4 regions of the Rhizobium sp. 01T444 genome follow, and region 3 is predicted to be linked to each of the others. Evidence: predicted binding sites of a transcription regulator. Region 3 holds the regulator's gene; each other region holds the start of a gene.
What was found. The regulator LexA, encoded in region 3, represses DNA repair genes until DNA is damaged. The targets are predictions, from matches to a motif close to TGTTCNNNNTGTGTTCNG.

Region 1 (7,950 bases), on a different contig from region 3:
TCGCCGGCGGTCAGGAATCCATGTCGATGGCGCCACACGCGGCGCATTTGCGCGGCGGTGTGAAGATGGGCGACATGAAGATGATCGACACCATGATCAAGGACGGTCTAACCGACGCCTTTTACGGCTATCACATGGGCGTTACTGCAGAAAATATCGCACGCCAATGGCAGCTTTCGCGCGACGACCAGGACCAGTTCGCCGTCGGCTCGCAGAACAAGGCGGAAGCCGCGCAGAAGGCTGGCCGCTTCAGGGATGAAATCGTTCCCTTCATCATTCAGGGCCGCAAGGGTGATGTAACCGTCGATGCCGACGAATATATCCGCCACGGCGCGACGCTGGAGGCCATGGCCAAGCTGCGGCCCGCCTTCGACAAGGATGGCACGGTGACCGCGGCGAATGCCTCCGGTCTCAACGACGGCGCTGCCGCAGCCGTGCTGATGAGCGAAGCGGAAGCGTCGCGACGCGGCATCCAGCCGCTTGCCCGCATCGTTTCCTGGGCAACAGCCGGTGTCGATCCCCAGGTCATGGGGACCGGCCCGATCCCTGCTTCCCGCAAGGCGCTGGAAAAGGCCGGCTGGTCCGTCGGCGATCTAGACCTCGTCGAGGCCAATGAAGCCTTCGCGGCCCAAGCCTGCGCCGTGAACAAGGATCTCGGCTGGGATCCTGATATCGTCAACGTCAATGGCGGCGCGATCGCGATCGGTCATCCGATCGGCGCTTCGGGTGCGCGCGTCCTCAATACGCTCCTCTTCGAAATGAAGCGCCGCGGCGCCAAAAAGGGCCTCGCCACGCTTTGCATCGGCGGCGGCATGGGTGTCGCGATGTGCTTCGAGGCAATGTAAATAGCGTACAATGCATGTTTCTTGAGGCCCGCCCGAGAGCGGGCTGACAATAACTGGGGAGCGGAACATGAGCAGAGTGGCTTTGGTCACTGGTGGTACGCGCGGAATTGGCGCGGCAATTTCGATGGCTCTAAAGAATGCCGGCTATAAAGTTGCTGCCAACTATGCCGGCAATGATGAAAAGGCCAAGGCATTTCACAATGTTACCGGCGTTCCCGTCTTCAAGTGGGACGTGTCCGACTATCTTGCCTGCGGCGAAGGTATTGCGAGGGTCCAGGCCGAACTCGGCCCGGTCGAGATCCTCGTCAACAATGCCGGGATCACGCGCGATGCGATGTTTCACAAGATGACGCCGCAGCAGTGGCATGAGGTGATCAATACCAACCTCACCGGCCTCTTCAACATGACGCACCATGTGTGGAGCAGCATGCGTGACCGCAGCTTCGGCCGCATCGTCAATATCTCCTCCATCAACGGCCAGAAGGGCCAGATGGGGCAGGTGAACTATTCTGCCGCCAAAGCCGGCGACCTCGGGTTTACCAAGGCGCTTGCCCAGGAAGGTGCGGTCAAGAACATCACCGTCAATGCCATCTGCCCCGGTTATATCGGGACGGAGATGGTGCTTGCGGTGCCGGAAAAGGTGCTGAATGAGAAGATCATTCCGCAAATCCCGGTCGGGCGCCTCGGCGAACCCGAGGAGATCGCGCGCTGCGTGACCTTCCTCGTTTCCGAGGATGCCGGTTTCATTACCGGTTCGACGTTGACGGCCAATGGCGGTCAGTTCTTCGTCTGAACCTATTTCTTCTGGCTGTGGGCGTAGTTGCTCGGGAAGCTGCCGGCACTGTCATAGGGGCCGGCAGATGCGCCATAGGCCGCGAGGGCAATGGTGATGAGGGCGGCGATTGCGATGATCTTGTTCATAGTCTTATCTCCCTGCAGACGGGCGCTCGTATAGTTGCCGTTACGCGGTTCGGTTCATTGATGGCGTCAGGCGTTGGGATGGCGCCGTCTATTGGCTTTGACGGGCACTTTCTGGACGGCGCGGTCCTGGCTGCGGAGGGCAGCGACTGCCGTCGTGAGGAAAGCCGAGGCGATCAGGACGGCGACGGCGGAATTCAGGAAAATCTGGGCCATGGTAGCGTTCCTTTTCTTTCACGGGCGGCACAGGCTCTGCCCTTGTGATGTTGAAAGGAATATGCGCTTGGTCCTGGTGGCGCGGTAGATTTGACTTCAGCGACCGATCGTCAACGCGGCGTTGACGACAAAAGCGGCCAAGAAAAACGGGCGCTGAAGCGCCCGTTCAAAATTTCCGATGGGCCGATGCTGATTAGCGGCAACGCGCTTCGTAGCGGCGACCGTAGCGGTCGCGATAGATGCAGTAGCCGCGGCGCTCAACCGACTGGCCGATCAGTGCGCCTGTCAGACCGCCGGCGACTGCGCCGACTGCCGCGCCACCCCAGCTGTTGCTGACGGCGCCGCCGATGATGGCGCCCGTGCCCGCACCAATCGCCGTGCCCTGCTCCGTCGGGGTGCAGGAGGCGAGAGCGCCAATGAGAGCGCAGCTAAGAACAATCTTTTTCATGTCTAACTCCCCAGGTTACCGGCCTTTAAATTCGGCCCATCAGTACAAGAATGATAATGATGACGAGAACTAACCCCAAACCACCGGAAGGTCCATAGCCCCAGCCGCGGCTATAACCCCAATTCGGCAAGGCGCCGACCAATAACAGAATAAGGATAATAAGAAGTATCGTGCCAAGCATGGTGTTTGTCCTGCCTCATTCTCATTTCGACTGGACTAGAAACCCGCATCCGCGATTTTTGTTCCCGGCTAAACTCTCAGAATATCACGGCGGCGTGATCGCCCTTTGCGACAGAGGCCGAATTTAGCCGGTTCCTTCGAAAGCAAGTCGGCGAAATGCTATCGGACATTTTCCGATTATGGTTAAAATCATCTTTTAATACAATATGTTGCGGTGAACAAAGCGGGAAAATGAAGATGTCTCCGATTCGTCGGCGATTCGTTCCGGCTTTGATCAGCCATGACTTTCCTCAGCCTACCGGCGCCGGTCTGTTTAAGGCTCCGTAAATTCGGCATGCAAAAGATTAACGCGATCCAACCGCTCGGAATCGCTGCGCAAACCCGGAACCCGTATCTTGGGATCGGTGGCGAAAGTGCCCACAAGATCTCGCCGTGAACGAAAGGGGAAACCTCGATATCAGCGATTCGTCTCCGATTCGTTCCGGCTTTGGTCGAAGCGTTAATTTCGGGCTTGACCTTTGCGTTTTTACGATGCGGCAAAAAGGCGTTAATCGCGGTGCCAGCATTTGTTCGCAGGCGAGTCTAGAGATTCAGCATCTAGTGTAAAAAAGCGATTCAAAATCAATACTTAGCCGTGAACAAAAGCTGAATCAGCCGGAGTCAGCGATTCGTCTCCGATTCGTTCTCAAGCTGTTCCGAATCTTAAATCAAGGACTTAGCGGGCTGTGACTTCCGTGCTCAATCCAAAGTCTATTTCAAATCTGCCCTTGCGTTTGAAGCTTCGGCTGTCCATGTGTTCTGTGCCTCATTCGCAGCTCCGACTTGACCCTGGGGCGTCACCGCCTCACTTGCATGGAATATGACCCTGACTTCGCAGCCGATGATACTGAGCGGGCGCGGCGTGACCGCGATGCTCGGGCCGACCAATACCGGCAAGACCCATTATGCGATCGAACGCATGGTGGCGCATGGGACGGGTGTCATAGGCCTGCCGCTCCGCCTGCTGGCGCGCGAAGTCTATACGCGCGTGGTCGAAAAGGTCGGCGCCCATAACGTGGCGCTGGTGACCGGCGAAGAAAAGATCTCGCCGCCGAATGCGCGTTTCTCGGTCTGTACGGTCGAAGCGATGCCACGGGAAACCAAGGCAGCCTTCGTCGCCATCGATGAAGTGCAGCTCGCTGGAGATCTCGAGCGCGGCCATATCTTTACAGACCGCATCCTGCACCTGCGCGGGCGCGAGGAGACGCTTCTGCTAGGTGCTGCCACAATGCGGCCGATCCTGCAGCAGCTTCTGCCGGGGATTACGGTCACGGAGCGGCCGCGGCTTTCCCACCTTCTCTATGCCGGGCAGAAGAAGATTACCCGGCTGCCGCAGCGTTCGGCAATCGTCGCCTTCTCGGCGGACGAAGTTTACGCGATCGCAGAACTGATCCGGCGCCAGCGCGGCGGTGCGGCTGTCGTGCTCGGAGCGCTCAGCCCGCGCACCCGCAATGCGCAGGTCGCGCTCTATCAGGAGGGTGACGTCGAATATCTCGTCGCGACCGATGCGATCGGCATGGGCCTCAATCTCGATGTCGACCATGTGGCCTTCGCGCAGGACCGGAAGTTCGACGGGTATCAATTCCGCAACCTCAACCCCGGCGAACTCGGCCAGATCGCTGGCCGCGCCGGCCGTCATGTGCGTGACGGAACCTTTGGCGTAACCGGCCAGGTTTCACCCTTCGACGAGGAACTCGTGCAGCGCATCGAGGGCCATGAGTTCGACAATATCAAGGTTCTGCAGTGGCGTACCAAGGATCTCGATTTTTCCTCGATACAATCCCTTCGGGCAAGCCTCGAGACCGGCCCCCGCGTGCCGGGTCTGACCCGGGCGCTGCCGGCCGTCGACCAGCAAGCGCTCGAACATTTGTCGCGCTATCCGGAAATTATTGATCTCGCCAGCACGCCGGCGCGGGTCGAAAAGCTCTGGGAGGCTTGCGCTCTACCGGACTATCGGCGCATAACGCCTGCGCAACATGCCGATCTTATTTCTACCCTCTTTTCCGATCTAGTGCGCTATGGCACGGTGAACGAGCAGTTTCTAGCCGAACAGGTTCACCGTTCGGATCGGACAGATGGAGAAATTGACACGCTTTCGGCGCGAATCGCGCAGATAAGAACCTGGACCTATGTATCGAATCGGCCCGGCTGGCTTGCCGATCCGACACACTGGCAGGAAAAGACGCGGGAAATCGAAGATCGATTGTCCGATGCGTTACATGAAAGGTTGACGAAACGCTTTGTTGATCGCAGGACATCTGTGCTCATGAAGCGCCTGAGAGAGAATGCGATGCTGGAAGCTGAAATCAGTGTGAATGGCGATGTCTTTGTTGAAGGACATCATGTGGGGCAGTTGACCGGGTTCCGTTTCACGCCTGTTGGGGGAACGGACGGGCCGGATGCCAAGGCGGTTCAGGCTGCGTCGCAGAAGGCGCTTGCTCTCGAATTCGAAGCTCGTGCCGCACGCTTGCATGCCGCAGGCAATGCCGATCTGGCGATCGGATCGGATGGACTCGTCCGGTGGCTCGGCGATCCTGTCGGCCGCCTTTCGGGCAGCGATCATGTGATGCGTCCGCGTGTCATCCTGCTTGCCGACGAGCAGCTCACGGGCAATGCGCGCGACCATGTCGCCGCCCGTATCGAGCGCTTCGTCAATCATCATATCAGCACGGTGCTGAAGCCGCTCGACGACCTGTCGCGCGCCGAAGACCTGCAGGGCCTTGCCAAGGGGCTTGCCTTCCAGCTCGTCGAGAATCTCGGCGTGCTCTTCCGCCGCGACGTGACGGAAGAAGTGAAGTCTCTGGATCAGGATGCGCGCGCTTCCATGCGCCGATACGGCATTCGCTTCGGCGCTTATCATATCTTCGTGCCTGCGCTTCTGAAGCCGGCGCCGGCGGAGCTCATCACCCTGCTCTGGGCGCTGAAGAATGACGGTCTCGACAAGCCGGGCTACGGTGATCTCATTCCGGTGCTCGCCGCCGGCCGTACCTCTGTGGTCACCGATCCGAGCTTCGAGCGTATGTTCTACAAGCTCGCGGGCTTCCGTTTCCTCGGCAAGCGCGCCGTGCGCATCGACATCCTGGAGCGTCTTGCCGATCTCATCCGTCCGCTCCTGCAGTGGAAGCCGGGTCAAGGCACGCGTCCCGAAGGCGCCTATGACGGTCGCCGTTTCACGACGACGACGGCGATGCTATCCATTCTCGGCGCGACGCTCGAAGACATGGAAGAGATTCTCAAGGGTCTCGGCTACCGCGCCGATGCCGTGAAGGCCGAAGAGGCAGCCGCATTCCTCGCAACGCAGGATGCAGCATCCGTTCCGGCTTCAGCGGTGACTGAGGCCGCAGCAGAGGAAACGGCTGAAAAGGCCGACCACGATGACGCAGACGGCGCTTCGGAAGAAACGCCCGCTGTCGAAGCCGCACCTGTAGCTGAGGAAACGCCTGCAGTTGCCGAAGATTCGGCTGAGGCGGGCGAAGCTGCAGAGCCGAAGCCGGTTCTCCTGTGGCGCCTCGGTGGCCGCAACGAAAACCAGCGCCAAGCGCGCGGCCATGGCGACCGCCGCGGCGGACAGGGCCAAGGCCAGGGTCAGGACCGCGGTGAGCGCAACAATCGCCGTCAGGGCGGTGGCGAAGGTGGCGAGAGCCGGGACGGTAATCGCAACAACAACCGCAACCGGGATGGCGGCAATCGCGACGGTAACCGGGAAGGCGGCAATCGTGACGGCGGCAATCGTGATGGGGGCAGGCCTCAGCATGCGCGTAATGACCGCAACGAGCAGCGCGGCGACCGTCAGGACCGCAAGGATCGTGGCGATCGCAACGACCGCAACAACAATCGCGGCAATTCGCAGCCGCTGCGCTTCGAGGCCAAGCCGCCGCGCAAGGAGAAGCCGATCGATCCGGATTCGCCGTTTGCCAAGCTTGCAGCGCTCAAGGAGCAGATGAAGAAGTAGTCATGAGTGGAGAGACACAGCCAGGGAGCGGTTCGCGCCAGCGCATCGACAAATGGCTGTTCTTCGCACGCATGGTGAAATCGCGCTCGCTGGCGCAGAGCCATATCCAATCCGGTCACGTCAGCATCAATGGCGCACGCTGTGCACAGCCGAGCCAGATGGTCAAGGTGGGCGATCGCGTTGAGCTGAGGCTGGAGCGGCGGGATGTCATTCTCGTTGTCCGGCTGCCGGGCGAGCGGCGCGGACCCTATGAGGAGGCGAAGCTGCTCTATGAGGATCTGTCGCCGCCTCCGGATGTGGCAAAACGCCTCACGCCCTATGAGCAAGCTATTCGGGCCACCGGCTCCGGAAGACCGACGAAAAAGGAACGGCGCGCAATCGACAGGCTGATGTCGGATGAGGATTAGAAAACTCTTCCTGCCGTCAGCTTTTCGGAGATCGTTTGTCCTTGAAATCCTGCTGTAAAGCCGATACGTGACACACAACCTGCCGGGTAGCGTGCTTGCCTCCCAAGCCTGTCCACGCTTTCTCTCCGGCTTAGGGGACAGGCGCGACGTTCCAGGTTGCCCGGCCCCGCCCGCGTGGAAATCCTGGAGTTCTTCATGACCTATGTCGTGACCGACAATTGCATTCGCTGCAAATATACCGACTGTGTTGAAGTCTGCCCCGTCGACTGTTTCTACGAGGGCGAGAATTTCCTCGTCATCCATCCCGATGAGTGCATCGACTGCGGTGTTTGCGAGCCGGAATGTCCGGCCGAGGCGATTAAGCCCGATACCGAACCGGGTCTCGACAAGTGGCTGAAGATTAACGCTGAATATGCGAGCATCTGGCCGAATATCACGGTCAAGAAAGAGCCGATGGCCGAGGCCAAGGAGATGGACGGCGAGACCGGAAAATTCGAGAAATACTTCTCGGAAAAGCCCGGTAGCGGCGACTGAAAATTTCGACGTGCGGTGCCGATGAAACCGGGTTCAGCGGCAGGTTAAACGTTTCAAATTACGCGTGAGTCACATGGGGGCTATGTGTTGCCCACATGACTCACGTTAAGCAAATTATTGATTTCCTCATATTTTTGTGATACGTTCACCACACTGTTCCATTTGTGGCATGACGCATGCCCAAAACCATCACGAAAGTAAAACAAATCCGTACGCGGTTTCCGTGACATATCAATAACTTGAGCTGTCGGATCCCAAGATCGCGCGCAAGGATACCTTTTGCTTCTGTCTGGTGGAACCAGAGTGAAGTCACCCGACGGATTTAACCGTCTCATCCGGGCCTGACTGACCCGGCTCCGGCCGCCGCCGGTAGCGTAACAGGGAGTTTTTGATTAGAATGACCACCCAGCA
Region 2 (7,950 bases), on a different contig from region 3:
GTCGAGCACGGCAAGGAAGCTCTCTCCCGGCACGCAGGAGAGGCGTTTCACGCCGTTTGCCTTCAGCGCCTCGACGATCAATTGCCCGCCTGTCCTCTTCATGGCCCCTTCCTTCTCATGGCGATGTCTTCCTCTCCCATTCTACCAGTTCGGTCAGAACCTCTTCATTGTGCTCGCCAAGGCGCGGGCTCGGCCGTTCGTAACGCAGCGGCGTTTCCGACAGAACAACCGGCGTGCGCACACCCGGGATCATCGTGCCCGCCGGATCTGGCAGGTCAATGCGCAGGCCGCGCGCGAAAATCTGCGGATCGGCAAACATTTCCTCGATCGTGTTGATGGCGCCGGCCGGGACGGCGTTGTCCTCGCAAGCCTTCAGGAGGTCGGCTTTTTGCCATTTCAGCGTTTCGGTGGAGACCGTCCGGCGCACTGCATCTCTGTTGGCGACGCGTGCCTTGTTGGTCGCGAAGTTCTCGTCATCGGCGATGACGAGGCCGAGGATCGTGCAGAGCCGGCGGAACTGGCCGTCATTGCCGACGGCGAGAATGAGATAGCCGTCAGCGGTCGGTACGACCTCATAGGGCGAGATATTCGGATGCGCATTGCCGAGGCGCACGGGGGCGCGGCCGGAAACCAGATAGTTCATGTTCTGGTTGGCAAGGATCGCCGACTGTACATCGAGCAGCGCCATGTCGATCAGCTGGCCTTCGCCCGTCTTCAGAGCATGAATGAGGGCAGCTTCGATCGCCGAGACCGCATAGATGCCGGTGAAGATATCGGCAATCGCGACACCCGCTTTCATCGGCTGTCCATCCGGTTCACCCGTTATCGACATGAAACCCGACATGCCCTGGACGATATAGTCGTAGCCGGCGAGACTGGCGTAGGGACCGGTCTGGCCGAAGCCGGTGATGGAGCAATAGACGAGGCGCGGATTGATCGCTCTCAGGCTCTCATAGTCGAGCCCGTATTTGACGAGGCCACCGAGCTTGAAGTTCTCGATCAGCACGTCTGCTGTGGCGACGAGGCGGCGCACCAGCGACTGGCCTTCCTCGCTTTTCAGGTCTGCGGTGACGGAGCGCTTGCCGCGATTGGCGGAATGATAATAGGCGGCGGAGAGATTTTCGCCATCCGCGCCTTCGACGAAGGGCGGCCCCCAATGCCTGGTGTCGTCGCCGCCATCAGGGTTTTCCACCTTGATGACATCGGCGCCGAGATCGGCCAGCATCTGCCCCGCCCAGGGGCCGGCCAACACACGCGCAAGCTCGATCACCCTAATGCCCGCAAGCGGCGGCTTCTTCTTCACGTCTTCCGTCATGTTCCTCCCAAATTCCTCCCAATTCCTCCTATGGGCGGCGGATTTCAGGGCGCCCTCGTTGCCTCAGATGTATCGGATACGGGTTTGGAAGCAAAGCGCCGCTCGCGCCAGATGATGTAGAGGCCCGACGCGATGACGATGAGGATGCCGAGCCATTTCAGCGCGTCCGGGAAATCGGCGAAGACCAGCCAGGCAAAGACCGTGGCCGAGACGATTTCCAGATATTGCAGCGGCGCAAGCGTGGAGGCCGGGGCGGCGCGATAAGCGTAAGCCGCGAGAATGCCCGTTATCGCTGCGGCAATGCCCGTACCCAGCAAGTAGCCGAAGGCGGGAAGATCGGGCATGGTCGTGTCGAAGATGTCGGAGCCGCTGCCATAACCGAAGAACAGGATGACGGTGCAGAAGAAGATGCCCCAGAGGCCGGTTTGGAACTGCATGGCCCAGGGATCTTCCCGGTGTGACAGCACGCGTGTCATCAGCGCGAAGACGGCGATGCAGAAGGCGCTGACGACGGGCAGCAGGGCGATATAGCCCACCTGCTCGAAGCTCGGCTGGATGATCAGCATGGCGCCCAGGAAACCGACGGCGCAGGCGCTGTAGCGGCGCCAGCCGATGGTTTCCTTCAGGAAGATGCTGCCGAGGATCGTCAGGATGATCGGCTCGACGAAGAAGATGGCGATGGCATCGGCAACCGCCATGACCTTCAGCGTTGTGACGAAGCAGATCATCGAGATGGTGACCATCGCGCCGCGGATGGCATGATACCAGCTCTGCTTCAGCGAGAACTGGATCTTTGCGCCGCGCAGGAAGATGAAAGGCAGCATGGTGAGCGCCTGGATGACGAAGCGGAAGCCGGCCACTTCAGTGGAGGAGATGGTTGTCGTCGCCAGCTTCGAGAAGATGTCGATCAGCGGCGAGATCAGCACCGAGAGCAGCATGAAAAGCAGGCCGAACGTCACCTCGGATGAGGCGGGATGGCGGGTGGAACTCAGGCTCGTCATCTCAGGTCCTTTCGCTCGGGACCGTGCGGATCGCCTCGTCGCACCAACCGGCGAAATCCGCAATTGCCGTTTCCGCGCCGATCTCGTTCAGCGTTTCATGCCGCATGTCCTGATATATCTCAGTGCTGATACGGGAGAAGCCTCGGCTTTTCAAACGCTTTGACAGCCAGAGAACGGCTTTTCCATTGTTGGTTGCCGGGTCCTTGCCGCCGCCGACCAGATGGATCGGCATGTTCTTCGGCAGGGTCTCGAGCCGTTCCTTTTCGATGCCGCGGAAGGTGAGGGCGAAGACATCGAGCCAGAGCGACACCGAAGCATCGAAGCCGCAAAGCGGATCGGCAATATAGGCGTCGACCTCGGCCGGATCGCGCGACAGCCAGTCGAATTCCGTACGGTGATCGGGAACGGATTTGCCCCAGGCGGAAAATGTCAGCCGCGGCAGCATGTCACTCGGCACGTCCGAGCCTTTCAGCATGCGCTCGGCAAGCAGGATCGCCTGTGCAGCGCGGCCGGAAAGACCGGCAGCGAAATTCGAATTCCAGACGGCAAGGGCTGCGAAACGGCCGGGGAGATCGGCGGCGGCATTCAGTGCGATCAGGCCGCCCATGGAGTGACCGAGCAAAATGACGGGCAGGCCGGGGTGACTGCCCGTGGCAAAGGTGTGCATGGCGGCGATATCGCTGATGACACTCTCAATACCGTTGCGTCTCGCAAAGCGACCGAGCGGCGCATCATCGGCCGTTGTCTCGCCGTGGCCGCGATGGTCATGCGCATAGACATGATGGCCGCTTGCAGCCATGGCCTCGGCAAAGCGGTGGTAACGACGGGAATGTTCGGCAAGACCGTGTGAAATCATCAGGATGGCGCGCGCTTGCCCCACGGCGGGCTGGTGATGATAGGCAAGCGAAGCCGCGGCGTTTCGAAGCCGCAATGTCTCGGAAAACATGCATTCCTCCCACGCCCAAAAGACCAGATATCAAGGCAAATGCAATATTGCGGTTTCGCTCATACATAAGAAAAGCATGCTTGCCCCTGCGATTCAGGGTTGCGCAAACTTCGGCTTCATGCTTGTTTGTTCCTGTATTGTTCTTTGTCGGAGCTATTTCGGGGCTAATAATGGGCAAGTTTCTACTCTCGGTTTCCATCCTGTTCCTTTCGCTGTCGTCAGTCGGTTCCGTATCCGCACAGGAAAGCGGGCGCACACGGTTCATCCTTGCGGCAAGCTGGCAGCCGGCGTTCTGCCAGACCAACCAGAAGAAGGCTGAATGCGCCAGCCAGAGCGGCGACCGCTATGACGCCACCAACTTTTCTCTCCATGGTCTGTGGCCGATGCGGAAAGACTATTGTGACGTATCCGCCGACCAGAAAGCCGCCGACAAGGACGGCCAGTGGACGAGCCTGCCTGCGGTGAACCTTTCGGCCGAGACGAAGAGTGCGCTCGACAAGGCGATGCCCGGCACGCAATCGGCGCTCGAGCGGCATGAATGGATCAAGCACGGCACCTGCACGAAAATGAGTGCCGACGATTATTTCGCCACCGCCATTCATCTGATGGGCGATCTCAATGCTTCGGCCGTGCGTGATCTCTTTGCCGCCAATGTCGGCAAGACGCTGAAGGCCGATGCAATCAAGGCGGCCTTCGACAAGAGCTTCGGCGCAGGCGCCAGCGACCGGGTGAAGATGAGCTGCCGGCGCGTCGGCAACAAGCGCGTGATCAGCGAACTGACGATCGGGCTTTCGCAGGATGCCGTTTCGGCTCAAGCGAAGGAGAAGGGCCTCGGTGGCCTCATCCAGGGGGCAGGGCAGACTTCCTTCGGCTGTGACGAAGGCATTGTGGATGCAGCCGGCTTCTGACGGAAACATGCCGAAATCCCGACGAAACGGGGTTTCGGCGTTGCCCGACGGCGTGGTTTCGCCTACATAGCGGCCACGATTTCAAGTTTCCGCCCGGAGCATCCCAGCATGGCACGCCAGTTCATCTATCATATGTCCGGCCTCAACAAGGCCTATGGCAACAAGAAGATCCTCGAGAATATCCACCTTTCCTTCTATCCCGATGCCAAGATTGGTATCCTGGGCCCTAACGGCGCCGGTAAGTCCACCGTGCTGCGCATCATCGCCGGTCAGGACAAGGAATATACCGGGGAAGCCTGGCTCGCCGAAGGCGCGACGGTCGGATACCTGGAACAGGAACCGAAACTTGATCCGAACAAGACAGTGTTTGAGAATGTCATGGAAGGCGTTGCCTCCAAGACGGCTGTGCTCGAGCGCTACAACGAATTGATGATGAACTATTCCGACGAGACGGCGGACGAGGGTGCAAAGCTCCAGGACATCATCGACAGCCAGAACCTCTGGGATCTGGAAAGCCAGGTCGAGATGGCAATGGAAGCCCTACGCTGCCCACCGCGCGACGCCGAAGTCACCAGCCTTTCGGGTGGTGAGCGTCGCCGTATCGCACTTTGCCGCCTGCTGCTGTCGCAGCCGGATCTGCTTCTGCTCGACGAACCGACCAACCATCTGGACGCCGAAACCATCGCCTGGCTCGAAAAGCATCTGCGCGATTATCCGGGCGCCGTGATGATGATCACCCACGATCGCTACTTCCTGGACAACGTCACCGGCTGGATCCTGGAACTCGATCGCGGCCGTGGCATCCCCTACGAAGGCAACTACTCGGCTTACCTGCTCGCCAAGGCCAAGCGCATGCTGCAGGAAAACCGCGAAGAGGCAGGCCGCCAGAAGGCGATCAGCCGCGAACAGGAATGGATCGCGTCCAGCCCGAAGGCCCGCCAGGCCAAGTCCAAGGCGCGTATCAAGTCTTACGAGCAACTGGTGGAGGCCGCCGAGAAGCAGCGTCCCGGCGACGCGCAGATCATCATCCCGGTCAGCGAGCGTCTCGGCCAGGTTGTCATCGAAATGGAAGGCATCACCAAGGGCTTTGAAGGCCGCACGCTGATCAACGACCTGTCGATCAAGCTGCCGCCAGGCGGCATCGTCGGCATCATCGGCCCGAACGGCGCTGGCAAGACGACGCTGTTCAAGATGATCACCGGCCAGGAAAAGCCGGATGCTGGATCGGTCCGCATCGGCGAGACTGTGCATCTCGGTTATGTCGACCAGAGCCGTGACGCGCTCGACGGCAACAAGACCGTCTGGGAAGAAATCTCGGGCGGCGCGGAAATCATCAAGCTCGGCAAGTTCGACATGAACTCGCGCGCCTATTGCGGCGCCTTCAACTTCAAGGGCGGCGACCAGCAGCAGAAGGTCGGCAATCTCTCGGGTGGTCAGCGCAACCGCGTTCACCTTGCCAAGATGCTGAAGGCCGGCGGCAACGTTCTGCTGCTCGACGAACCGACCAACGACCTCGATACGGAAACGCTGGGTGCTCTGGAAAGCGCGCTGGAAGCATTTGCCGGCTGCGCCATCATCATCAGCCACGATCGCATGTTCCTCGACCGTCTGGCCACGCACATCCTCGCTTTCGAAGGCGAGGGCCATGTCGAATGGTTCGAAGGCAACTTCGAGGACTATGAGCAGGACAAGGTCCGCCGCCTCGGCCCCGACGCCTTGAACCCGGGCAGCCAGGCCCACAAGCGCCTGACGCGCTGATCGGCTCTTTGCGCTTTTCGAAAGCCCCGGCTGGTCCGGGGCTTTTTTGATGTCTGCTGTCGTTATCACCACAGGCAAGTTCGCAAATCGGTAAAATGCCGCTTGCCTCAGCTATCCAAATCACATAAAGATATCTTTATATCTTGATTGGGTAGAATATGAGCGAACCCCTAAGGCTTGGACTGGATGCGCTGGTGGACGTCTTGAAGGCGGCCGGCGAACCGACGCGCCTGCGGCTGCTGGCGCTGCTGGCGGCGGGCGATCTCACCGTGACAGATCTTACGGAAATTCTCGGCCAATCCCAGCCCCGTATCTCCCGGCACCTGAAGCTGCTTGGCGAAGCGGAATTGATAGACCGCTATCAGGAAGGCGCCTGGGCCTATTTCCGGCTGGCGCAGGAGGGCAAGGCCGCTGCCCTGGTACGGGCCTTGCTGAAGCATGTCTCCGAAAACGATCCTGTCGTCCAGCGTGACGGCGAGCGTCTGGCGTCCGTCAAGCGCCAGCGTGCCGAGCGGGCGCAGGCCTATTTCAGCCGCAACGCCGCCGAATGGGACGAGCTTCGCCGTCTGCATGCTGCTGACGAGGAGGTGGATGCGGCCGTCATCAAGCTGCTCGGGGCCAATCCGATCGATTCCCTGCTCGACCTCGGCACCGGCACCGGCCGCATGCTGGAGCTTCTCGCCGGCCGTTATCGCCGGGCGATCGGCGTCGATGCCAGCCGCGACATGCTGAGCGTGGCGCGCGCCAATCTCGACAAGTCCCGCATCACCACGGCTTCGGTACGCCACGCCGATATCCTGAACCTGCCTTTCGAGGGGCAGGATTTCGATCTGGTCACCATCCATCAGGTGCTGCACTTCTTCGATCAGCCTGACATCGCGATCACGGAAGCCGCGCGCATGCTGCGGCCGGGCGGACGTCTCGTCATTATCGATCTGGCGCCGCACAATCTCGAATATCTTCGCGACGAACATGCCCATGTGCGTCTCGGCTTTTCGCATCAGGCCATGTCGGACTGGGTGCGCAAGGCTGGGCTCGATATAGAGCAGGTCGTCGACCTTCATCCGGGTCAGCAGGGCGAGCAGGGCCTCACGGTCACGGTCTGGCTCGCACGCGACCCGAGGCGCCTGATGGCCTCGCTGGAGACCGAAGGCGCCGTACCTACATTTGCCGGGAGAGAATAAATGACCCAGAAAAACGACGCCCGCCGCCGCGATATCAGGATCTCCTTCGAGTTTTTCCCGCCGAAGTCCGAGGAGATGGAGGGTCAGCTCTGGAACACCGTCCGCGACCTGCAGGACTGGAACCCGGAATTCGTCTCGGTGACCTATGGCGCCGGCGGCACCACCAAGGCGCCGACGCTCTCCACGGTCACGCGCTTCCTGACCGATACGCCGCTTGCGACCGCGTCACACCTGACCTGCGTCAGCGCCACGAAGGAAGAGACGCATCAGGTGGTCGACAGCTTCCGCAAGGCAGGCGTCACGCATTTCGTGGCGCTGCGCGGTGATGCGCCTGGCGGCGTTGGTGCGCCTTACCAGCCGCATCCGGGCGGCTATGCCAATGCAGCCGAACTGGTGGCAGGCCTCAAGCAGATCGGCAATTTCGAAATCTCCGTCTCGGCCTATCCGGAAAAGCATCCGGAAAGCCGCGACCAGGCGGCCGATATCGAGATGTTGAAGCGCAAGGCCGACAATGGCGCCGACCGCGCTCTGACACAGTTCTTCTTCGACAATGACAACTTCGAGCGTTACCTCGAAAAGGTGCGTGCGGCCGGCGTCAGGATCCCTGTCGTGCCGGGCATCATGCCGATCCAGAACCTGACGCAGTTGAAGCGCTTTGCCGGCGCCTGCGGCACGGTCATCCCTGATTTCCTCGATCAACGTTTTGCCGGATATGACGACAAGCCGGAGGAGCGCGCCAAGGTTGCCGCCGATGTCGCAGCCGAGCAGATCGAGGATCTCGTCCGTCGCGGCCTCCACGAGTTCCATCTCTATACGATGAACCGTGCGCCGCTGGTTT
Region 3 (7,950 bases):
CCCAATTTTGGACGGCTTCCCGCCCTTTGATTTCAGCCTTCGGTAACCATCCCGGTTTAATTTTGAAAGCTTGGGAGAGGCCCTCAAAAGTCGGTCGTTCCGGCCACTCAGGCAAATACGGAACGGCTGGAATGAACAGCTGCGCCCCTCCAAAAACAACCAGTACGGGATTTTATCGACTCTCTTGGCGGCATTTCATATGAGGCACAGATGAAACTCAATATTGCACGCAGCCTTGCCATTTTCGGTGCCGTTGTCATCCTCGGACTGGTGACCTCCATCGGCTTGCAGAATTACGCATTCAACATGCTTCGCGTGAACGGACTGATGTATAAGCAGATCATCTATGGCAAGGATCTCGTCGCCGATATTCTCCCGCCGCCGCTCTATGTCATCGAACCCTACATGCTAGCGCTCGAAGCCGTCGAGCAGCCGGCCTCGGCAACGGCCAATATCGAACGCATCCGAACGGTTCTGAAGCCGGCTTATGAAGACCGCCGCAAATATTGGTCAGAAACGCCGCTCAGCGCCGATCTCAAGCGCAAGCTTCTCGATGACGTTCTCGTCAGGGGCGACGCCTTCTGGCAAGTCATGGATGAGGAGGCGGTGCCTGCTATACTCAAGGGCGACAAGGCCGCCGTCGAACCGGCGCTCCTCAAGCTTGCGACGAATTTTCATGTTCACGAAAAGGCCGTGAACGAACTCGTGGCGATGGCGAACGCCTTCCAGGCGGATGCCGAAAAGCAGGCTGCCGAACAGACGGAACTGCTCTCCGCCGTTACGCTATCCGCCGCCGCGCTTTCCTTCGTGCTCATCGTTGCCGGGCTCTACATGTTCCGCAGGCGCGCGATCGTGCCGCTATCGGCGATGCGCGACTACATGGCGGTCCTCGCGAGCGGCGACTATTCCCGCGAAGTTCCCTATGTCAGACGATCCGACGAAATCGGAGAAATGGCGCGCGCAGTCACGGTCTTTCGCGAATCGGCGGAAGAACGGAACGCCATCCGCGCGCACCAGGACGAGGAACGGCAGGCACAGATGCGCCGCGATGCAGAACTCGACGCATCGAAGAGCGTGGAGAATGCCACGCGCCAGCGCGTCATCGAAAGCCTGAGCGCCGGCCTGGAGCGGCTTTCACGCGGCGACCTGACCGTGCGTCTCGACGAGCAGTTCGCCAACACTTATGAGAAGCTTCGCGAGACCTTCAATACCAGCATCATCATTCTTTCCGATGCCATGAAGGACATTTATGCCGCCACGAATACGGTCGGCGACAGTTCGCGCGAAATCGCACTTAGCACCACTGATCTGGCACAGCGTACCGAGAGTCAGGCTGCCTCACTCGAACAGGCGGCTTCGGCGCTGGATCAGATCACGGTTACGGTGAAAAACTCCTCGGAGCGGGCCCAGGAAGCCAATGCGATGATGTTGGCCACGAAGGAGAGTGCGGCGCATTCCGCCGAGATCGTTCGCGAAGCGGTTACCGCCATGGAGAAGATCGAGGAATCAGCGGTCAGGATCGGCGATATTATCAACGCCATCGATGAGATCGCCTTTCAGACCAATCTTTTGGCGCTCAACGCGGGCGTCGAGGCAGCACGCGCCGGAGACGCAGGGAAAGGCTTTGCCGTCGTAGCTCAGGAAGTCCGCGAGCTTGCCGGCCGCTCCGCCAATCTCGCCAAGGAGATCAAGCTTCTCGTCGAGACGTCGTCGCGGCAGGTCTCCGCGGGCGTGGCACTTGTCAGCCGCACCGGCGAGGCACTCGGCGATATCGACCGCCAGGTGCTGCAGGTGACGGCGCTGACCGAAGCGATCGTGCGCTCGTCTTCAGAACAGTCGGTCGCGCTCGTCGAGGTCAACGCTGCCGTCAACCGTATGGATCAGGTGACACAGCAGAATGCGGCGATGGCCGAGGAGACAAACGCCGCCTGCCAGGAGCTCGGCAACGAGGCGTCCCATCTCGGGCGCATGCTCTCCCGCTTCGCACTGGAGGAAAGGCGCCCGTCCCGCGCGGCAGCCTGATGCTGCCTGTCGTTCAGGCGGCCTTGGCGATCGCGTCGAAGGCGAGAAGCTTCTCCAGAAGCCGCGGCATGTCCTTGAGATAGACCATGTTCGGCCCGTCGCAGGGCGCGTTATCCGGATCCTGATGGGTTTCGATAAAGACCCCGGCGACGCCGACGGCCACGGCAGCACGCGCCAGCGTCTCCACGAACTGCCGCTCTCCGCCGGAGGTTTCCCCCTGTCCGCCGGGCTGCTGGACTGAATGCGTGGCGTCGAAAATAACGGGGGCGCCGGTTGCTGCCATGATCGGCAGGGAACGCATGTCGGAGACCAGCGTATTGTAACCGAAGGAAGCACCGCGTTCGCACAGCAAGATGTTCGGATTGCCGCTCTGGTTCAGCTTGCCGAGCACGTTCTTCATATCCCAAGGCGCCAGGAACTGGCCCTTCTTGACGTTGATAACGCGGCCGGTCTTTGCCGCAGCCACCAGGAGATCCGTCTGACGAGACAGGAAGGCCGGTATCTGCAGGATGTCGACGACCTTGCCCACTTCGGCGCATTGTTCTTCAGTGTGGATGTCGGTCAGAACCGGAATGCCGAGTTCCTTCTTGAGATCGGCAAAAACCTCCAGGCCCTTTTCAAGGCCGACACCGCGTTTGCTCGACAAGGAAGAGCGGTTCGCCTTGTCGAAAGACGTCTTGTAAACGAGCCCGATACCGAGCTTGGCGCACAGTTCCTTCAACGTGCCGGCAACCATGAACGCATGGTCGCGGCTTTCCATTTCGCAAGCGCCGGCAATCAGCGACAGACGTGCAGCATTGGAGAAGGTGACCTTGCCGGCGCCTTCGCCGACCGTCACAACGGAGTTCGTAGTAGAGCTCATGATGTTTCCTCGAAAGCGAAGAGCACGCCCTGACCGGGCGCGGGCTTCACCAGAATACGGTTGCCCTTGCGTGTATAGGTCACCCCGTTAGCAGCCAAATGCGCTTCTGTCACGGCCAGATCGCCAACCGCAAAGAGGATTGCCCGGCCGCGCAGGCCGCGATCGATATCCGGCGTCGCCAGATCGAAATAGGCCTCCAGCCCCTGCGGGGTCATCAGGCTGATCTTTGCGTTTCCGGTAAGCACCTCCAGCCCGAAACTCGTATCGCCAGCAGAAGCGGCTTTTGCCGCCGAGCGAACGAAGGCGCCGAAGGCTGTCGGCTCGGGGGCTGCGAGCGCGATCTCGGCAATGCCTGTCACGCCATTGGCGTGGGTCTCCAGCACGTTGCGGTCGGCAGGAAGCGGGTTGATGCGCTCGACAGCGAAGAGAAAGAAATCCGGTGCCCGGAGGTCGGCAGCGAAGGCGAGCCGGAAGCCGGCAATGCTCTCCGTGCCATCCGGCATTTTCACAGGGCGTTCGAACTGCAGCACAGAACCGGCACTGATGCTGCCCTCCACGAATCGAGCATGTTCGTGCTTTGCATCCGCGGTGGCGAAGGCGATGGCGGACAGTCCCTCGCTGCCGCAGCGGAAACGGAAAGCCTGATCGCGAGCCGTGAAGACATTGCCCTCACGTGCCGTCACCTCGCTCTCCTCGACGCTCGCGACACCGAGCGGCTCGATATAGGTTTTGTCGGCAAAGAAAACACAGGCATTCTCCGTGCCGAAGGGATGGCGGGCATCGGGCGCGACGGTAAAGCCCAGCTTGCCCAGCCTTTCGCGGGCAAGGTCGATATCGGTAACCGGCAAAACGAGATGATCGATCGGAAGCGTGTCTTGGCTCATCGGTTCTTCTCCCAGCAGTGACAAGGAGATGTGCTTCAGCAGGTCTCGTGAAACAAGGCCAGACAGGCCTAAGGGCGATAAAAATCAAATTCTCGACAGATTGAACAGAAGTTTTACGAAAATTTAGCTACTTGCGGAACACATATGGAACATATAGTGTCCGTTCTGGATTTGTTTCAAGACTGGGGAGACGCCATGCTCACGCGCAAACAACAGGAACTCCTTCTTTTCATTCATGAAAGGATGAAGGAGTCAGGCGTTCCACCGTCTTTCGACGAGATGAAGGACGCACTGGATCTGGCCTCGAAATCCGGTATTCACCGGCTGATCACGGCGCTCGAAGAACGCGGCTTCATTCGCCGGCTTCCGAACCGGGCGCGCGCGCTCGAAGTCATCAAACTGCCGGAAGCCTACAGCCCGAGCCTGCAGCCTCGGCGCGGCTTTTCACCGAGCGTCATCGAGGGCAGCCTCGGCAAGCCCCAGCCCGTGGCGCCTCCTGCCTCGGCGAAGCCAGCACCCGCTGCCGATAACGGCAATGCGGTCTCCGTTCCCGTCATGGGCCGCATCGCCGCCGGTGTTCCGATCTCGGCAATCCAGAACAATACGCATGACATCACCGTTCCCGCCGATATGCTTGGCTCCGGTGAACATTATGCGCTGGAAGTTCGCGGCGACTCGATGATCGAAGCCGGCATCTTCGATGGCGACACGGTCATCATCCGCAATGGCAGCACAGCCAATCCGGGTGATATCGTCGTCGCGCTCGTCGATGACGAGGAAGCAACGCTCAAGCGTTTCCGCCGCAAGGGCGCATCGATTGCGCTCGAGGCAGCAAACCCTGCTTACGAGACCCGCATCTTTCCGCCGGATCGCGTCAAGGTCCAGGGCAAGCTCGTCGGCCTCATTCGCCGCTATCACTGACCGGTGACAGATTGGCGTCTGCGAATGTGTTACTGCGCCAATCATAGGCGCGGTGGCGCATCCAGGGTCGCCCCAATGTGTCGAATGCGGTTGCGACCTCAATTCCCTTATCGGTGAATCGAAGTTCGACAGAACCTGTCTTGCGCAGCGTCTCGCCGGTAAAGAGCAGCGCGCCGGAACGACAGCGGTCGAAGCGCAATCGGACAGGGGTCACCACAATATCAGCCGTATCGCAGGCTGGTCCGAGATAGGCAGCATTGTCGATGACGGTCAGTTTCTTTCCATTGACGAGCAAAGTGGTGCACCAGGCGCCCTTCAGGCAGGAGAAGCGTGACGGCGGGCTAATGGCGACTGCCTGTCTCATTGCCTCTCTGGCTTCATTCTGTTGGTCGGGTGACAGTTGCAGTCTTTGACCATCAGGCGCAGTGGGCGCCTTGGCAGCTTGAAGCATAACTGGCTTCTGATGCTCTTCGACGGCAAGGGCCCTCTGCCATTGTTCGAAGATGAAGGCGGGCGGCTTTTCACGGTTCGAAGCCATCGCCTCTCCATCGACTATAGCGACCAGGCCGCCATCTTCGGAGATAGCGATATCGGGCATCGCCTCCGATGGAAGAAGGACAACAGCGAGCGTCGAGACCGCGACAATTGCCGTTCCCATGTGCCGCAGCCGGGTTCTGAGCAGGGTCAGCAGCAGAAATCCGAAAACGGCGGTCGGGAAATACCAGCCGGGCAAGCGGCCTACATCTATGTTGCCGCCCCACCCCGCTACTGCCTTTGCGATGGTGATCACCAGATCAAGCCCGAAGCCTGCCACCGGCCATAGCCAGCCGTCCAGACCAAACGGCATCAGCAGCATTGCCAGCATCCCGGCCGGCATGACGATGAAGGTGATGACCGGCATGGCCGCGAGATTTGCCGGCAGGCCATAGGCAGTCAGCCGGTGGAAATGCTCGATCGAAAACAGCGCCGTCGAGAAACCACCGATCAGCGACGTCAGGAAAACGCCACCGAAGAAGCCACCAACCATGAAGAAGGGCTTCATGATCGGCAGCTTGGCAAAGGCATTCTCCCGCATCGGCCGCCCCTTCCAGAGGTCGTAGCCGGCGACCAGTGCAAGCGTTGCGGCAAAGGACATCTGGAAACTCGGCCCCAGCACCTCCGATGGCGAGACCGCGAGGATCACGAGAGCGGATAGCGCCACGTTTCTGAGACTGATCGACGGCCGGTCGAAGAAGACCGCAACCAGCATAATCGCCATCATGATGAAGGCGCGTTCGGCGGAGACGGCAAAACCCGAGATCAGATAGTAGGCCGTCACCGCAGCGAGCGCACCGGCCGCCGCGATCTTCTTGGTTGGCCATGCCTGGGCAATGCCGGGAACAAGACTGAGAATGACGCGCAGGCCGACAAAGAAGATGCCGGCGGAGAGCGCCATGTTGAGGCCGGAGATCGCGATGATATGCGCAAGGCCGGACTGCCGCAGCGCCTCTGTCGTTTCATCCGAGATCGCCCGTCTCTCGTCCGTGACAAGGGAGGCGGCAAAAGCCCCGGTGTCGCCGGGTAGTGTGGAGCGAATCCGATCGCCGATGCCGCTTCTCAGGCGGTAGAGCGACTCCAGAATTGCCTCACCGACCGAGTTCGATCGCTCCGGCTGTTCCGCAACCCTCTTGGGTACTCCATAGAAGAAGCCGTTGGCACCGATGCCGTCAAAATAGGCGCTGAAGGCAAAATCATTGAGGTGGGGGAGCGCCGGTCCCGCCGGAGGCGTGAGACGTGCCCTGCCCTCGATGACGTCGCCGAGTTCGAACGGCTGGGTGGCTCCGCGGACCAGCACGGAGATGCGTTCGGGCGGACGCTTGATCTCAGGAGCATCCGTACCGGTGACGTCAAGAATATAACGCCAGCGCCCTTGGTCATCGCCTTCTCGGCGTTCGATCCGGCCGGTCACCGTTGTCGTTACGGCTGAATCGAGGATCAGGGTCTTTGCCCGCCATGTTTCGATCTGCGCGGAGAGCATTCCACCGGCAAAAAGAAGTAGAGCAAGCAGCGTCGCCTGCAGTTTCGTCCGGGCATAACCGCAGAGCGCAACGGCAATAAGGAGAACAAGCAGGAAGAGACCGAGCGACACGGCCGGAAAGTCCGAGGCCGCCAGAAACCAGGTCGCGGCACCTGCACCAAGGAAGACCGGAGAGAAGAGGATGAGGCGACCGTGGCCGGCCTCTTCGGTGGCCATACGCATCGACGACCCGACGTATCGTTTCGCAACAGTCACCAATCGCCATCGAAATGGGATCGCAACCTGGGTCCGAGCCGATTGCGTCACAATGGCGCGCGGGGCAATGCCAGCAAAATCCATCTTTTCATCAATGGATTGCTCTTGTCGTTCTCTTGTCTCTAACCCCGCCATAATCGCCTGGACCCGCCCCCGGATACCGGCAGAATGCAACCTGAAATCAAAACGAGCAAACAATAATCGATTGAAATAAGAGGAAAATTCGCGGGAGCAAAAAATCCAGTCAAATCATGGTGTTCTGATATGCATTTAGCTCATCGCTGCACTGCCTAAAAGATGATGCCGCGATGCACAAAATGGCATCACGGTAACTTGGCATTAGCTTCGCGATCATATAGCTATCGCTTAGGACGCTTAACCCTTATGGCGCTTTTGCGGCGCCACCGCCACCCCGGAGGATCAGCATGACGGATCAAAGCGCTACAATCAAAATCGGTGACAAATCAGTCGATCTCGCCGTGCGAAAAGGCACGGTTGGACCCGACGTCATCGACATCGGTGCCCTCTACAAGAACACGGCTTCCTTCACCTACGATCCCGGGTTTACGTCGACTGCATCCTGTGAATCGAAGATCACCTATATCGACGGCGACGAAGGCGTTCTGCTGCATCGCGGCTACCCGATCGAGCAGCTTGCCGAGCATGGCGACTTCCTGGAAGCCTGCTACCTGCTGCTCTACGGCGAATTGCCGACCGCCGCCCAGAAGAAGGACTTCGACTATCGTGTCACGCACCACACCATGGTGCATGAGCAGATGAGCCGCTTCTTCACCGGCTTCCGTCGCGACGCCCATCCGATGGCCGTCATGTGCGGCTGCGTCGGCGCGCTTTCGGCCTTCTATCACGACTCCACCGATATCACCGATCCGCACCAGCGCATGGTAGCCAGCCTGCGCATGATCGCCAAGATGCCGACGCTCGCAGCGATGGCCTATAAGTACCATATCGGCCAGCCCTTCGTTTACCCG
Region 4 (7,950 bases), on a different contig from region 3:
CCAGGCTGCCGCCGAAAAGGGCATCAAGCTTCTGAAGAACGGCACGCTGAAGGTCTATCCGGGCGCCCCGCATGGCCTCGCCCAGACCGAAGCCGACAAGTTCAACGCCGACGTTCTCGCCTTCATCAAGGCGTAAACCGGGAGTAGCGGCCGGCCAGGCCGAAGGAGATCACGCAATGCTTCGTCTATCGTTAGCCCTTGTTGCCCTTCTCGGCCTAGCCGGTGCCCCGGCCTATGCCGCCTCGCCGCAATTCGGCGTCGGCGCGCAATATGATACGACCCATGTCTATGTCGCTCCTGGCGACGTGGACGCCTTCGCCAAAAGCTTCCTCGCCACTTTCGGCGGCACCAGCACCAAGCAGGTAACGGCAACCGTTACGCCGACGCCGAGCAGCACGACGTCGCAGCTTCTGCAGACGCCCGTCGGTACTATCTCGCTCTTCGGCTTCGAGACGCCGATCCCCTACCCCTTCGGCGCCGAACGATCAGGCTATCTCGTCACCGATCTCGACAAGGCCATAGCCGCGGCAAAGGCTGCCGGCGCCGACGTCATTGTCTCCGCCTTCCCGGATCCGATCGGCCGCGATGCCGTCATCCAGTGGCCGGGCGGTGTCAACATGCAGCTCTATTGGCACACGACCACGCCAAACTATCCGGCCTTCACGACCATCCCGGAAAACCGCGTCTACGTGTCCGTCGACCGCGTGGCCGCCTTCACCCATGCCTTTCTCGCCTTCTCGCATGGCAAGGTCGTCTCCGACGATGAGAAGGCGCCCGGCACCGAGATTGGCCTGCCGGACAAGGCCTTTCACCGCCTGCGCATCGAATCCGTCTTCGGCCGCATGACCGTGCTCGTCACCGATGGCCAGCTGCCTTTCCCCTATGGTCGCGAAATGACTGGCTACGAGACCGCCGATCTTGACGCGACGCTTCAAAAAGCCAAGGAGAGCGGCGCTGAAATTCTCGTCGAACCCTACCAGTCCGGCGATCGCCGCGCCGCCATGGTGGAATTCCCGGGCGGCTATATTGCCGAAATCCACGCCGTCGCGGCACACTAGGCAAACGAATTCATAGAGGAAAAAACAATGCGCCCAGCCCTGCCCGTGCTCCTGAGCCTGACCGGCGGCTATGTTGATACAGCCGGCTTCCTGGCGCTTGGCGGCCTCTTCCCCGCCCATGTCACCGGCAACTTCGTGACGCTTGGCGCAGCGCTCACTCACGGCACGTCTGGCATCATCGCCAAGTTGCTGGCGCTGCCGGTGTTCTGCCTGACGATCCTTCTGCTGCGCTACCTCACCCACAATGTGCCGCCAGGCGATGAGAAGGGCTTGCGCATCCTGCTCGTGATCAAGCTTCTCTTCCTGATTGCCGGCGGCGCCTGCGCCATCTGGCTTGCGCCCTTTACCAATCCGGATGGCCTGCCGCTGGTCGCGACCGGCATGCTGCTCGTCATCGCCATGGCGATCCAGAACGCCGCTCACCGCATCCATCTCGGCGCCTCACCGCCGAGCACGCTGATGACCGGCACGACGACGCAGATCATGATCGATCTCGGCGACCTCGCCCATGGCAGCCTCGGCGATCAGACAAAGACCGTGAAAGGGCGCCTGTCGCGCTTGACGGTCGCCGTTTTCGCCTTCGCCCTCGGCTGCGGCCTTGCCGCCTTGCTCTTTGCGACCATTGGCGTCTGGTGCTTGGCCCTGCCGCCGCTCTTTGCGCTGGTTTCGGTCTGCTTGGCTTTTGCCGGCCCGCAGGCCGCTTGAGAGCAGCCCTTAGCGGCCGATGCCGTTGCCGGCCGCCTTTGCCTCTGCCTCGGCAATACGTTGCCTCAGCGTGGCCTTGCGCGCCCGGATCTCAAGCGAAACGAGTTCGGAAATCGACCCATTGCGGCGCAGCAAGGCAATCGTGCTCAACACGGGAGCCACAATGGCAGCGACAAAGAATCCGAGGCCCTCGCCACTGTCCGGCAAACCATTCCCCGCGATCAGCGCAGCAACGATGATCAGCAGGATCAGATTGGCAAGAATGGCGATGACGTGCATATGGCTCTCCCAATGGTTGGCGCGAGACCATAGTTGAGCTCCAGGAGGACCACAACTCCTGGGCAGGCTTCCCGACCAGGCAAATAAACCGGCTGAGGATAGCGCAGCCGCTGGGAATGAAAGCAGAACATCTTTTCTGGTCTTTCCTTCCCGAATCACTACATTACGCGCCATGAGCAATAGTTTCGACGATATGCCCTTCTTCGACGAAGAACCGGGCGATGCGCCGCGCAAGCCGCAACAGCCCGCTGCTCCCGCAAGGGCGCCCGCTGCCGGCGGCGGCATTGCTGCCCGCGCCATGGCGGCCCGCGATGGCGGTCGCCCCGATTATCTCAGCGGTCTCAACCCGGAACAGCGCGAAGCCGTCGAGACACTCGAAGGCCCCGTCCTCGTGCTCGCGGGCGCAGGCACGGGCAAGACGCGCGTACTCACCACCCGCATTGCCCATATCCTTCAGACCGGCCGCGCCTTCCCCTCGCAGATCCTCGCCGTGACCTTCACCAACAAGGCCGCCCGCGAGATGAAGGAGCGTATCGCGCTTCTCGTCGGCGGCGCCGTCGAAGGCATGCCCTGGCTCGGCACTTTCCACTCGATCGGCGTCAAGCTCCTGCGCCGCCACGCCGAACTCGTCGGCCTGCGTTCCGATTTCACCATCCTCGATACCGACGATGTGATCCGCCTCATCAAGCAGATCATCCAGGCCGAAGGCCTTGATGACAAGCGCTGGCCGGCCAAGCAATTCGCCGGCATGATCGATACCTGGAAGAACAAAGGTCTCGGCCCCGCCGATATTCCGGAGGGAGACGCTCGCGCCTTCGCCAATGGCCGCGGCCGCGATCTCTACTTCGCCTATCAGAACCGCCTCTCGACGCTGAACGCCTGCGACTTCGGCGATCTCCTGATGCATCCGATCGCGATATTCCGCAAACAGCCGGACCTGCTCAAGGAATATCACCAGAAGTTCCGCTTCATCCTCGTAGACGAGTATCAGGACACCAACACCGCCCAATATATGTGGCTGCGGCTTCTCGCCCAGCGCCCCAAGGGCGAGCCGCAGAATGTCTGCTGCGTCGGCGACGACGACCAGTCGATCTATGGCTGGCGTGGTGCGGAAGTAGACAATATCCTGCGCTTCGAAAAGGATTTTCCAGGCGCCAAGGTCATCAAGCTTGAGCGCAATTACCGCTCGACGGCCCATATCCTCGGTGCTGCCGCCCATCTCATCACCCACAATGAAGGCCGCCTCGGCAAGACGCTTTTCACCGATCGCTCCGATCCTGACGACGTCAAGGTGCAGGTCCACGCTTCCTGGGATTCGGAGGAAGAGGCGCGTGCCATCGGCGAGGAGATCGAGCGCCTGCAGCGCGGCGATGCCGACGGAAAGAAGCATCTGCTGAACGACATGGCGATCCTCGTGCGCGCCTCCTTCCAGATGCGCGAATTCGAAGATCGGTTCGTGACACTCGGCCTGAACTACCGCGTCATCGGCGGCCCGCGCTTCTACGAGCGCCTCGAAATCCGCGATGCCATGGCCTATTTCCGTCTCGTCGCCCAGCCGGCCGACGATCTCGCCTTCGAGCGCATCATCAACACGCCGAAGCGCGGCCTCGGTGATACGACGGTGCGCGCACTCCACGATTATGCCCGCGCCCGCGACATCCCGATGCTCGCGGCCGCCGCCGATATGATCGAGACGGACGAACTTAAGCCCAAGGCCCGCAAGGCCCTCTTCGATGTGATTCAATCTTTCCGCCGCTGGCAGGAACTGCTTGAAAACACACCACATACCGAGCTTGCCGAGCAGATCCTCGAAGAGTCCGGCTATACCGATATGTGGAAGAACGACAAGAGCGCGGAAGCGCCGGGTCGCCTCGAAAACCTCAAGGAACTCATCCGCTCCATGGATAGCTTCGAATCCTTGCGGGGGTTCCTGGAGCACGTCTCGCTTGTCATGGATGCCGAGACGAACGAAAATCTCGATGCCGTCTCCATCATGACGCTGCATTCGGCCAAGGGCCTGGAGTTCGACACCGTCTTCCTGCCCGGCTGGGAGGAAGGCCTCTTCCCGCATCAGCGCTCCCTCGATGAATCCGGCCGCGCCGGCCTCGAAGAAGAACGTCGCCTTGCCTATGTCGGCATCACCCGCGCCAAACACCGCTGCCACATCTGGTTCGTCTCCAACCGCCGCATCCACGGTCTCTGGCAATCGACCATTCCCTCGCGCTTCCTCGACGAACTGCCGGAGACCCATGTGGAAGTCGCCGAGATGGAGCAGAATTACGGTGGCTACGGCCGCGGCGGCGGTTATGGCCAGTCGCGCTTCGACAAGGCCGATCCCTTCTCCAATTCCTATTCCACGCCCGGCTGGAAACGCGCCCAGCAAAACAAGACCGACGCCACCCGCGACAACTGGGGCAGCCGCTCCGGCCATGCCGTGGAGCGCATCGGCTACGGTGAAAGCGGCCCGCGCGGCCGCACCATCGAGGGCGAACTGGTGGCGAAATCCACTGCGACCGAACCCTCGCGCTTCGCACTCGGCGACCGCGTCTTCCACATCAAATTCGGCAACGGCTCCATATCAGGCATCGAAGGCAACAAGCTGACGATCGACTTCGACCGAGCCGGCCAGAAGCGTGTGCTCGACGGTTTTGTGGAGCGAGTCTGACCGCTCCACTGCCTTGGCGCGTCGCCAGGAATCACAGGCCCAGCCGCACGCGCTTCTCCAGATGACAAAACGCCGCTTTGACCCGACTCGCAAATCAGCCTAGCCCGGTCATTGCCCGCCCATGAAAGGCAGGCTTCACAAGACCTTCAAAGGAGGTTCAAGTGACCAGTGTTTCAGCCCTGGGCAGCACGCTGACCCAGTATCAAGCCCCCCTCAACCCACTCGACAAGAACGGTGACGGCGTCGTCTCGGCAGACGAGATCGCCGCCGCTTCCCAATCCTCAACAGCCAGCGCCTCGACCGCCAGTACGTCCGCCGGCGATGACGATTCCTCCGGCTCCGATGTCGTCCAGAAGATCGCAGCCGATATTCTGGCGCTCATGCTCTCGCTCCAGAGGACCGATGACAGCGACAGCCAGTCCAGCACCGATGCCAAGGGTGACGGCTCCAAGGGCGCACTCTCTGCCCTTGATACGAATGGCGATAGCAGGCTCACAACGTCGGAAATTCTTGCCGCCGATCCGCAGAAAATTGCCGCTGATGGCAGCGACGATGATGACAGCGGCCTAATGGCGAAGGTCCTGACCGACATGCAGACTGCACTTCGCGCATACCAGACGACTTATGGCACCTCGCCCGTCGCTACCGGCGATAGCGACCAGACGGCCTGATGCAATGAGGCTCCGCCGGGGGAGCCTCGCTGAACGGGCCGTGACTGACTTTTGCCGCCTCGCTGCCTGATAGCGCCTCTTCACGGCGGGGCAGCATCCGTATTGGTTCGACAGCACGTCTTCATCTTCCGTCAACTTCCGGACCACGCTCCCCTCATTGGCTTTTCGATCGCACGAATCCCCTGTAAATGACATTGCCGAATGACCTGCACCTGCCGGTTCTCATTCCAGATTTCATCCGATTTTCCAGCGAGATTTCCGATGACGGCAATACCGACGCTCCAAACCGAGCGCCTGATTCTGCGGCCTCCCATGATGGAAGACTGGCCGGATTATCATGCGCTGATGATCTCCGATCGTGCGCTCTATATGGGCGGCCCGCATTCGACCAAAGCCGCCTGGGGCATGTTCTGCCATGACGTCGCCCTATGGGAGCTGATGGGCCACGGCGCCCTGATGATGGAGGACCGCGCCACAGGACAATGCCTCGGCCAGGTTGGCATCAATCACGGCCCGCTTTTTCCCGAGAAGGAACTGGGCTGGCTCGTCTATCCGCAGGCCGAGGGCAAAGGTTACGCCTATGAAGCTGCCGTTGCTTTGCGCGACTGGGCCTTTACTGTGCGTGGCCTGAAGACCCTGGTGAGCTATATCGCTCCTCCCAATGTGAGGTCGATTCGGCTCGCTGAGCGGCTGGGCGCCGTGCCGGATATAAAGGCGGCGCGCCAGGAGGGTGATGCCGATGATCTGGTCTTCAGGCATCCGGCTCCATAGCTGCATGCATAAACCCTAATATAAAACGCGAAATACTTGCCGCTTTCGCGTATAACGCGAACGGCAACAGAAAAATACGTTGATGCAGCCATTTGCCACTCTCGATACGAGAAATAGCACTTGCGCCCTGCCCCCCGGAAATCCACTAGTTGATTGTGCCGGCACTGGTCGGCATTTTGCGACGCGGAATGCGTAAGGGATAGCTTGATGAAGGCGTTGCTGCTGGTCGATATTCAGAATGGCTTCTGTCCCGGAGGCAACCTGCCGGTTCTGGATGGCCATGAAGTCGTTCCCGTCGCCAACAGCCTCATCGACAGCGGCAAATACGATCTCATAGTCGCCTCACAGGACTGGCACCCGGCGGACCACGGAAGCTTCGCCTCCTCTCATCCCGACAAGAACCCTTTCGAAATGGGCGAACTCTCCGGCAAGCCGCAGATGTTGTGGCCGGATCACTGCGTGCAATATACGCGCGACGCCGAGCTGCACCCCGAGCTCCACGCTGCCCAAATCGATCTCATCCAGCAGAAAGGCGAAAACAAGAACGTCGACAGCTACTCCGCCTTCCGCGACAACGATCAGTATGCCGTGACCGGCCTTGCCGATTTCCTGGTGGATCAGGGCGTCACCGAACTCGACGTCTGCGGGCTTGCGACGGATTATTGCGTAAAATTCTCTGCGCTCGATGCGCTGGAGCTGATCCCTGGCGTCAAGGTCCGCTTCATCGAGGACGCGAGCCGGGGCATAACGCCCGAAGGTGTCGCCGCGGCCATCGACGAGATGCGCCAGAACGGCATTGAGATCGTCAACAGCGCCGATATTCTGGCTGCCTAATCAGCCGTTTTTCTCGCCCTCGCGCTCCAAGAGATAGATCTCCTCTCCGAAATCCTCCATCTTCTTCAGGAAGGCGGCGTGGGCATCCCTCAAGCCGCGATTATAGAAATAGGGTCCGATATGCTCGGAGAAGAAGTCGAGCAGGAATTCCGCCGGCAGCGCGCCGATCGGATCGAGTTCGCGGTCGAAATATTGCCGGATGCGCGAAACGATTTCCGCTTTTTCCTCTTTTGTAAATTCGATCTTTTTCATTGTCTCCCTCGCCTTGCCGGTGACGTAAACCGGTAACGCTTCAGCAAAATCGATTGGTGAATCAAGGAAATTCAATTGCCGCAGCAGGTGAGACACCATAGAGGGAAATTTCAATTCCAACAGGACCTAATCCCATGAATCGCGCCGACTTTGTCGAAGGTTTGCGGGGCGGCTTTGCCGTGGCGCTCGCTTCTGCCCCCTTCGGAGCACTGTTCGGCGCACTTGCCGCCGAGCAGGGCATGTCGCTCTCCGAACTCACCTTCATGAGCGCCACCGTCTATGCCGGCGCCAGTCAGCTGGTCGGCATCGAGCTTTTCGGCCACAATGTGCAGGCTTGGGTGATCGTGCTGTCGATCCTCGCGGTCAACTTCCGCCACGTGCTCTATTCGGCAGCGATTGCCCGCTACATCAGGCATTTCACGGCGATCCAGAAGTTCTTCACCTTCTTCCTGCTGGTCGATCCGCAATTTGCCGAGACCGTCAGACGCGGTGAGGCAGGTCAGCCCGTTACCTTCACCTGGTATCTCGGCTTCGGCATCATCATTTACATTCCCTGGGTCATGATCAGCCTGATCGGCGGCATGCTCGGATCCCTCATTGGCGATCCGAAGACGATCGGCCTCGATATCCTGCTGCCGGCCTATTTCCTCGCTATCGTGCTCGGCTTCCGCAAGCGTGACAACTTCCTGGCTGTGGCGCTGACGAGCGCCGTCGC

Region 1: AC1DTN_RS07950 (helicase-related protein) is a predicted target of LexA. The motif match lies at 3,288-3,305, and genes of this name have one in related genera.
Region 2: AC1DTN_RS24435 (ribonuclease T2 family protein) is a predicted target of LexA. The motif match lies at 3,390-3,407, and genes of this name have one in related genera.
Region 4: AC1DTN_RS24150 (ATP-dependent helicase) is a predicted target of LexA. The motif match lies at 2,155-2,172, and genes of this name have one in related genera.

What each region holds. Positions count from the first base shown of each region.
Region 1 is NZ_JBFTPD010000003.1:522,691-530,640, forward strand. Features, by position in the region: gene AC1DTN_RS07920 (acetyl-CoA C-acetyltransferase) at 1-845, shown strand, start outside; gene phbB (beta-ketoacyl-ACP reductase) at 913-1,638, shown strand; gene AC1DTN_RS07930 (hypothetical protein) at 1,641-1,766, opposite strand; gene AC1DTN_RS07935 (hypothetical protein) at 1,833-1,979, opposite strand; gene AC1DTN_RS07940 (YMGG-like glycine zipper-containing protein) at 2,173-2,427, opposite strand; gene AC1DTN_RS07945 (DUF3309 family protein) at 2,453-2,608, opposite strand; gene AC1DTN_RS07950 (helicase-related protein) at 3,467-6,598, shown strand; gene AC1DTN_RS07955 (RNA-binding S4 domain-containing protein) at 6,601-7,005, shown strand; gene fdxA (ferredoxin FdxA) at 7,201-7,539, shown strand; gene AC1DTN_RS07965 (CarD family transcriptional regulator) at 7,937-7,950, shown strand, end outside.
Region 2 is NZ_JBFTPD010000020.1:63,152-71,101, reverse strand. Features, by position in the region: gene AC1DTN_RS24455 (thiamine pyrophosphate-binding protein) at 1-102, opposite strand, end outside; gene caiB (succinate--glutarate CoA-transferase) at 116-1,315, opposite strand; gene AC1DTN_RS24445 (DMT family transporter) at 1,360-2,316, opposite strand; gene AC1DTN_RS24440 (alpha/beta fold hydrolase) at 2,318-3,262, opposite strand; gene AC1DTN_RS24435 (ribonuclease T2 family protein) at 3,433-4,170, shown strand; gene ettA (energy-dependent translational throttle protein EttA) at 4,279-5,928, shown strand; gene AC1DTN_RS24425 (ArsR/SmtB family transcription factor) at 6,087-7,112, shown strand; gene metF (methylenetetrahydrofolate reductase [NAD(P)H]) at 7,113-7,950, shown strand, end outside.
Region 3 is NZ_JBFTPD010000009.1:66,087-74,036, reverse strand. Features, by position in the region: gene AC1DTN_RS14900 (methyl-accepting chemotaxis protein) at 211-2,022, shown strand; gene kdsA (3-deoxy-8-phosphooctulonate synthase) at 2,036-2,884, opposite strand; gene AC1DTN_RS14890 (VOC family protein) at 2,881-3,768, opposite strand; gene lexA (transcriptional repressor LexA) at 3,964-4,689, shown strand; gene AC1DTN_RS14880 (ComEC/Rec2 family competence protein) at 4,670-7,096, opposite strand; gene gltA (citrate synthase) at 7,387-7,950, shown strand, end outside.
Region 4 is NZ_JBFTPD010000020.1:1,438-9,387, forward strand. Features, by position in the region: gene AC1DTN_RS24130 (alpha/beta fold hydrolase) at 1-136, shown strand, start outside; gene AC1DTN_RS24135 (VOC family protein) at 177-1,058, shown strand; gene AC1DTN_RS24140 (YoaK family protein) at 1,086-1,763, shown strand; gene AC1DTN_RS24145 (hypothetical protein) at 1,773-2,042, opposite strand; gene AC1DTN_RS24150 (ATP-dependent helicase) at 2,215-4,707, shown strand; gene AC1DTN_RS24155 (hypothetical protein) at 4,869-5,378, shown strand; gene AC1DTN_RS24160 (GNAT family N-acetyltransferase) at 5,640-6,149, shown strand; gene pncA (bifunctional nicotinamidase/pyrazinamidase) at 6,357-6,983, shown strand; gene AC1DTN_RS24170 (DUF2164 domain-containing protein) at 6,984-7,235, opposite strand; gene AC1DTN_RS24175 (AzlC family ABC transporter permease) at 7,370-7,950, shown strand, end outside.